2 regions of the Halomonas elongata DSM 2581 genome follow, and region 1 is predicted to be linked to the other one. Evidence: predicted binding sites of a transcription regulator. Region 1 holds the regulator's gene; the other holds the start of a gene.
What was found. The regulator sigma-54, encoded in region 1, starts transcription at its own class of promoters, with help from an activator protein. The targets are predictions, from matches to a motif close to TGGCACNNNNNTTGCTNT.

Region 1 (3,957 bases):
CGGACTATTACCTGGAAGACGTCGAGGCGACGCGCTTCGATGCCGAAGGCTATCCGCACCAACGGCTCATCACCCCACGCCTGGTGCACACCCCCATCGACGACGTCACGCGCCTGGAAAGCCCGAACGTGAAGCTGCGCGACGACGGAGGCCGGCACTGGACCGCCCGCGCCGAGCGGGGGCGCCTGGAAACGGGCGGCAATCCCCTGATACTCAGCGGCGACGTGCGGCTCGAAGCGCCCGAAGAACACTGGCAACTGACCACCCAGGAGCTGCACTACGATGCCGACACCGGCCACGCCTGGAGCGAAACGCCGGCCACGCTGAGTCAGCCGCCCCAGTCGATGCAGGGCGAGCGTTTCGACGCCTGGCTTCATGACAATCGCGCCCGACTGACCGACAATGTCCGCGGCCACCATCCGCCGGCAACCGACGAGGACCCCGAGCCATGACGCGACCGACTCTCGCCGCCCTACTGGGCCTGACACTGGCCATGCTGACGCTCGTCACCTCCCAGGCACAGGCACTCGAGGGCGACGCCAGCGCGCCGATCCAGGTCGAGGCCGATCGCCTGGACCTCGACGACCGGGCCGGCACCGCCGTCTACCAGGGCAACGTGCGCATTCAGCAGGGCAGCATGCTGCTGACCGGCGCACGGGTGGAAATCCGCCGCAACGACGCCGGCCAGCTGTCCCAGGCCATTGCCACCGGCCAGCGCGCCTACATCGAACAGCAACCCGCTCCCGACGAATCCGTGGTACGCGGCTGGGGGCAGCGCATCGTCTACCACGTCGCCGAGCGCCGCATGGAGCTCATCGACCAGGCCGAACTGCACCGGGGCGGCGACACCTTCAACGGTGGCTATCTGGAATACTTCCTCGACCGCCGCGTCGTCCAGGCACGCTCTGCCGCCGAGGGCGTCGAAGGCAACCAGCGAGTACGCATGACCCTGGAGCCCGAGAAGCAGGATTCTCAATGAAGACACTCCATGCACGCCACCTGGCAAAGAGCTACAAGGGCCGCCGCGTGGTCCACGACATCAGCCTGGAGATCGATCAGGGCCGCATCATCGGCCTGCTCGGCCCCAACGGGGCCGGCAAGACCACGTCCTTCTACATGATCGTGGGGCTGGTTCGTGCCGATGCCGGGCAAGTCGCCATCGGTGACCGGGACCTGTCCGGCGCCGCCATGCACGAGCGCGCCCGCGCCGGCATCGGCTACCTGCCTCAGGAAGCCTCGATCTTTCGCAAGCTCAGCGTGGCCGACAACATCATGGCCATCCTCGAGACCCGCAAGGATCTCGATCGAGCCGGCCGTCGCGCCCAACTGGAATCGCTGCTGGAAGACTTCCACATCACTCACATCCGCAACAACGCCGGCATGAGCCTGTCCGGTGGCGAACGTCGTCGAGTGGAAATCGCCCGCGCCCTGGCCACCGAACCCGACTTCATTCTCCTGGACGAACCCTTCGCGGGCGTGGATCCCATTTCCGTCGGCGAAATCAAGGGTATCATCCGCCAGCTCAAGGCCCGCGGCATCGGCGTGCTGATCACCGACCACAACGTCCGCGAGACCCTCGATATCTGCGACGGCGCCTACATCGTCGGCGACGGCCAGATCATCGCCGAGGGCAACGCCGAGGCGATCCTCGCCAACCAGCAGGTGCGCGATGTCTATCTGGGACAGGACTTCCGACTCTGATCCATGCCGGTCACTGTCCGGCATGGCGCCCCTCACCCATCTTTCCCCAGTCTGTCTGATCACAACAAGCTGATATAAGGAATGCTTTATCGCCAAGGCACGAAAATTGCCAATGGCATGATAATTGCTTGAACAAGGGCTTGCATGCGCCGCGACAGCGGACTAGGGTGGGGTTTTCTCGCACGTTGAGCGGATCTCTTTTCCTATGGCCATGAAGGCTTCCCTGCAACTGCGGCTCGGCACCCAGCTCACTATGACACCTCAGCTGCAGCAGGCCATTGCCCTGCTGCAGCTTTCCACCCTCGACCTGCGCCAGGAAGTCCAGCAGGCCCTGGAATCCAACCCCATGCTGGAGCTCGACGAGGACTTCGGCGAGCTGGCGGTCGGCGAGACGGCCGAGGACGACTGGGCCAGCGAGATTCCCGATGAACTGACCGTCGACAGCGACTGGTCCGACACCTATCAGGACGCCGGCCTGGGAAGCCTGAGCGGCTCGGGCAGCGGCGAGGCCCCCGATTTCGAACGCCAGGCAGCCGGCCAGAGCCTGCAGGGTCACCTGGCCTGGCAGTTGGCCATGAGCGGCCTCGAGGAACGTGCCTCGCGTATCGCCGAAAGCCTGATCGATGCGGTGAACGACGACGGCTACCTGGACCAGCCCCTGGACGACATCCGCGAGGGCCTGCGCGACCAAGGGCTGGAGGGACCGTCCAGCCGCGAGGTCGAAGCCGTACTGCTGCGCGTACAGCAATTCGAACCCACCGGCGTCTTCGCTCGCGACCTGCGGGAATGCCTGATGCTGCAACTCGCCGCCCTGCCCCAGGACACCCCCTGGCTTCCACAGGCCCGGCGCCTGGCCCGCCAGTTTCTCGAGGCCCTGGCCGGTGATGACCGACGCCTGCTGAAACGGCGCCTCGGCCTGGACGACGAAGCCCTCGACGAAGTGATCTCCCTGATCAGAGGACTCGATCCACGCCCGGGCAGCACCTTCGCCAGCGGCAGCGACGACTATGTCATCCCCGATCTCATCGCCCGGCGCGACGAACAGGGCTGGCAGGTCGAGCTCAACCCCGAGGCCATGCCGAGACTGCGCATTCAGCCCGACTACGCCGCCCTGATCCGGCGCGCCGACAAGAGCCAGGACAACCAGTTTCTCAAGGATCACCTGCAGGAAGCGCGCTGGTTGCTCAAGAGCCTGTCCAGCCGCAACGACACCCTGCTGCGGGTCGGCCACGAGATCATGGTCCGCCAGCTGGATTTCCTGGAACACGGCGAGGAGGCCATGAAGCCGCTGATCCTGGCCGATATCGCCCAGGCCGTGGAAATGCACGAATCGACCATCTCGCGGGTGACCACCCAGAAATACATCCACACGCCGCGCGGCGTGTTCGAGCTCAAGTACTTCTTCTCCAGTCATGTCGGCGGTGGCGACGACGCCCATTCCAGCACCGCCATCCGCGCCCGGATCCGCAAGCTCATCCAGGAGGAACCGGCCCGCAAACCGCTCTCCGACAACAAGCTCGTCACCCTGCTCGCCGAGGAAGGCATCGAAGTGGCGCGACGCACCGTGGCCAAGTATCGCGAAGCGATGAACATCCCGTCCTCGAGCCAACGCAAGCGCCTTCGCTGACCTCCCGAACCGGGGCGCGAAAGGCGCTTTACACAGGGGGTTTGCTCGACTCCAAAAAGGGTTACAATCGAGGCACAATCCCAGGAGCAAGGAGCGTGTCATGCAAGTCAACCTCACCGGCCATCATGTGGAATTGACCGACGCCCTGCGTGACTATGTCCAAGAGAAACTCGCGCGCCTCGAACGTCATTACGACAACATCACCACCGTGCAAGTCACGCTCTCCGTGGAGAAGGAACGCCAACAAGCTGCCTGTACCCTGCATGCTGCCGGTGCCGACCTGCATGCCGAAGCAATGGACGGCGACATGTACGCCGCCATCGACGCCCTCGCCGACAAGCTCGATCGCCAGTTGGTGAAACACAAGGAAAAATCCCAGGCGCGCGCCCAGGGCGCCGCCGGCGCACGCTGACCCGTCATGTCTCTGGAAACCATACTGCCCCCCGAGCGCACCCTGTTCGATGTGCCCGGGGGGAGCAAGAAGCGCGTGCTGGAATTCTTCAGCACCTTCATCGCCCAGAACACACCCAGCCTGGATAGCCAGGAGGTCTTCAGCCGTCTGATCGGTCGGGAGCGCCTGGGCAGCACGGGCATCGGGCACGGGGTCGCCATTCCCCATTCCCGCAACC
Region 2 (3,957 bases), 1.1 Mb from region 1:
CACCGGGGCGCTCGGCATCGGCCAACGCATCCCCTGCCCCCTCGGCCAGCGTCCTTCCAGCCTCGTTAGGCAGGTCGAGATGCTCGCGTGTGATCAGGGCCACCGACTGACGGCGATCGTTGCCAGTCGGAGTATCTCGCTCCCCCAGGGCGCGCAACGCCGCCCGGGCCAGGGTGTGTTCGAGCTCGCGGACATTGCCCGGCCAATGCCAGGCCAGCAGCGCCGCTTCGGCTTCCGCCTCCAGCCGCAGATTGTTGAGTCCCAGGCGAACCCTGTTGATCTCGAGGAAATGGCCGACCAGCAGCGGGATATCCTCGGGTCGTTCGCGCAAGGGCGGCACATACAGGGGGAAGGCACTCAGCCGATGATAGAGATCCGCACGGAATCGGCCGGCGTCGGCTTCGGCATTGAGATCGCGGTTGGTGACCGCGATGACCCGCACATCGACCTTGCGCGGCGTCTCGCAACCCAGCGGCTGAATCTCCCCTTCCTGCAGGACGCGCAGCAGCTTGGGCTGAAGCGCCAGGGGCAACTCACCGATCTCGTCGAGCATCAGGGTGCCGCCATCCGCCATCTCGAAATGCCCGCGTCGATCCTCGGTCGCCCCCGAGAAGGCACCTCGCCGATGGCCGAACAACTCGCTTTCGATCAGGCTCTCCGACAAGGCGGCGCAATTGACCTGCACCAATGGCCCTTGATGCCGACGCGAACGACGATGCAGGGCGCGTACCGCCAGTTCCTTGCCAACCCCCGTTTCCCCGTGCAGAAGCACGCTCATGTCGGTGGGCGCCACCAGGTCGATGGCATCGTCGAGCTGACGCATGGCGCGGCTGTTCCAGCGCCAGTTGACCTCGGTGGGCCGATCCTGGGCCAGGGCCTCGTTGAGACGGGTACGCGTGGTTCGCAAGCGCTCGGCCAGGCACAGGCAAGTCCCCAGCAACCGCGCAATGCTCAACAGTTGCTCGTCATCGAGGCCGTCCAGACGCCCGGGCTCGAGCGCGTCCAGCGTCAATAGTCCGATCAGGCGGTCATCGTCGCGCAGCGCAACGCCGAGACAATCGTGAACCTCGCTGAGGTCCTCGTCGATCAAGCCATCGAAGGGGTCCGGCAGCGGGCTGTCATGAGGAAACCGGCATACGCCGGGATGGCTGGCGATCGCCGCGAGCCGGGGATGGTCCTGCAAGGCGAAGTGCCGTCCGCGGACCTCGTCATCGAGGCCCAGCAACGCCACCGGACGCAAGGCGTCCCCGTCCATCACCATCAAGGTGCTGGCATCGGCGGGGAAATCCCCCACCAGGGCCCGCAGCAGGTTGGCCCAGTACATATCGGAGGCCTCTCCCTCCGACAGCCGAGCCAGGAGAGTTCGCAGTGCCTTGAGAAATTCCGTCATTCGTTACCTTCCCCGCTTTCCTGACGACCTTCTCGACGACCTTCTCGACGACTTTCTTGACGACTTCTCCCACTACGGACCAAGGAGAGGTTCAGAGAAGAGCTGTCATAACGACACTCATAGTGTCATATCGACTATTGTCATTGGAACAACACAGGACGGAACCATGATCCCCTCGATGTTTCCTTCTGGAGGAAGGCCAAAAAACTATATTAATAACAGATAGTTGCGAAACCCATGTGGCGAAGTGTCGCAATGACAATAACATGGAACGCGCCTTGCTCATTCATGGTGTCATTCACCATATTCCGGAGAGAGGCTTACGGCCATGCTGACAAGCACCCAGGAACGCATCATCGAAGCGACTGCTCCCGTCGTTGCCGAACATCTCACCACCATCACCCAGCATTTCTATCCCTTGATGTTCGAGCGCTATCCCGAAGTCGCGCCGCTCTTCAACCAGACCCACCAGGCCACTGGCGGCCAACCGCGCGCCCTGGCCAGCTCGGTGCTGGCATATGTCCAGCTACGCAAGAACCCGGCCCAGGCTCGCCATGCCCTGGAAACCGTGGTCAACAAGCACGTATCGCTGGATATCCAACCTGACCAGTATCCGATCGTCGGTGAATGCCTGATGGCCGCCATCGGCGACGTCCTGGGCGAAGCCGTCACCGAAGAGGTCGCCGATGCCTGGGGCGCACTGTATCAGGAGCTGGCCGATCTGCTGATCGACCTAGAGAGCCAACGCTATCGCGAATTCGCCGAGGCCCCCGGCGGCTGGCGCGGAGCCAGGTCCTTCCGTATCGCCGACATCCGTCAGGAAAGCGCCGTCATTCGCTCCTTCGTTCTGGAACCCGAAGATGGCCAGCCCGTTGCCGACTTCCGCCCCGGCCAGTTCATCGGTGTTCGCCTCACTATCGACGACAAGCCGGTCTATCGGCACTACAGCCTGTCGGCCTTCCCCAATGGCCGCAGCTACCGGATCTCCATCAAGCGCGAAGCCGACGGCGTCGTCAGCCGCCATTTCCATGACGTGCTGAACATCGGCGACCGCATCGAGCTGCTGCCACCCGCCGGCGATCTGACCCTGCCGGAAGAAGGACACGACCCGCTCATGCTGCTCAGCGGCGGCGTCGGCCAGACCCCCATGCTGTCGCTGCTGCGCCAGGCCCTGGAACAGGGGCGGCAGGTCGTCTACCTGCATGCGGCGCTGGACGAGGACCATCATGCATTCGGCAACGACGTGCAGGCCCTGGCTCGCGACTATCCCGATCAACTGCGGGTGGTCACCGTCTACGAACAAGCTGACGATGCCAGCCATGTCGACCATATCGGGCGTGTGGACCGTGAGCTGATCGCCCGCTACCTCCCTGCCGGCGCGCCTCACTGCTATTACGTCGGGCCGCAGGGCTTCATGGTCGCCGTCGACCAAATCCTGCAATCCCTGGGGGTTCCCGCAGAACGCCGCCATTTCGAGCACTTCGGGCCCTCGCGCGCGCTCGAGGCCGCCTGACGCCCCACCAGCCTCACCCGGATAGTCGCCACCCGGCGGCTATCCGGCCTCCGCTCGCTTCACAAGCCTCACGACGCCTACAGCGAATGCTCTTCCTTGCGATGCTGCAGAGGCGCCGTGCCGAAGTAGCGCTTATAGTCACGACTGAACTGCGAGACGCTGCGATAGCCCACCGCCAGGGCCGCCTGGTTCACGTTGCAGCTCTTCTGGGCCAGCAGTTGTTGAGCCTTGAGCAGTCGTAATCGCTTCAAGTACTGCAGCGGCGAAGCCTGCACGATTTCCTTGAAATGCTGATGGAAAGTCGACGGGCTCATGTTCGCCTGACGGGCCAGTTCCTCCACCGACACCTCTTCCGCATAGTGGGCATGCAGCCGCGACAGTACCTGGACGATGCGCGAGTAGTGTCCCTGATGCAGCACCAGGGCACGCAGTGCCGGCCCCTGCTGGCCGCGCAGGGCCTCGAACACCACGTCGCGCACGCGCGCCTCTCCCATGGCGGCCGTCTCGGCGGGGTCGTGCAGGCTCCGCAACAAGCGCTCCACCGCCCCATGCATGCCATCGGTCATCGACACCGATGCCATGGGCACCGGCGACGCTTCATTCTTGCCACCTCCATCACGGTCGTCGATACCTTCACCGCTCGCTGTCACCAGCTCGCCGAGCAGCGCCGGCTCGAGATGTACCGCCACGCCCAGCAAGGGAGCCTCCGGGGAAGCATGGGTTTCGCACTCGAACGGCAACGGCAGCGTCTGTACCAGGTATTGACCGGGGCCATAGTGAATCTCCCGATCTCCCAGATAGCCGATCTTGTACCCCTGGGCCACGATGATCAGGCTCGGCTCGTAGATCATCGGCGTACGACCGCTCGGCCGGTGCATGGCCATCAACGACACCGCCGACAGCCGGGTCGGGGTATAACCGTCACCCTCGACCAACGGTGCCAACAGCTCGATGAGTGAACCGGTACTGGCTTGCGTGACATGCATTCTGACGTCCTTCCTCCATGCCGGGGCCCGTCGGGCATTCCCTCGGACCCCATTCATCGAAGCGCGAT

Region 2: hmpA (NO-inducible flavohemoprotein) is a predicted target of sigma-54. The motif match lies at 1,658-1,675, and genes of this name have one in related genera.

What each region holds. Positions count from the first base shown of each region.
Region 1 is NC_014532.2:1,070,682-1,074,638, reverse strand. It holds gene lptC (LPS export ABC transporter periplasmic protein LptC) at 1-452, shown strand, start outside; gene lptA (lipopolysaccharide transport periplasmic protein LptA) at 449-979, shown strand; gene lptB (LPS export ABC transporter ATP-binding protein) at 976-1,701, shown strand; gene HELO_RS04990 (RNA polymerase factor sigma-54) at 1,907-3,328, shown strand; gene hpf (ribosome hibernation-promoting factor, HPF/YfiA family) at 3,429-3,740, shown strand; gene HELO_RS04980 (PTS sugar transporter subunit IIA) at 3,747-3,957, shown strand, end outside.
Region 2 is NC_014532.2:2,208,327-2,212,283, forward strand. It holds gene norR (nitric oxide reductase transcriptional regulator NorR) at 1-1,390, opposite strand, end outside; gene hmpA (NO-inducible flavohemoprotein) at 1,719-2,903, shown strand; gene HELO_RS10455 (AraC family transcriptional regulator) at 2,981-3,889, opposite strand.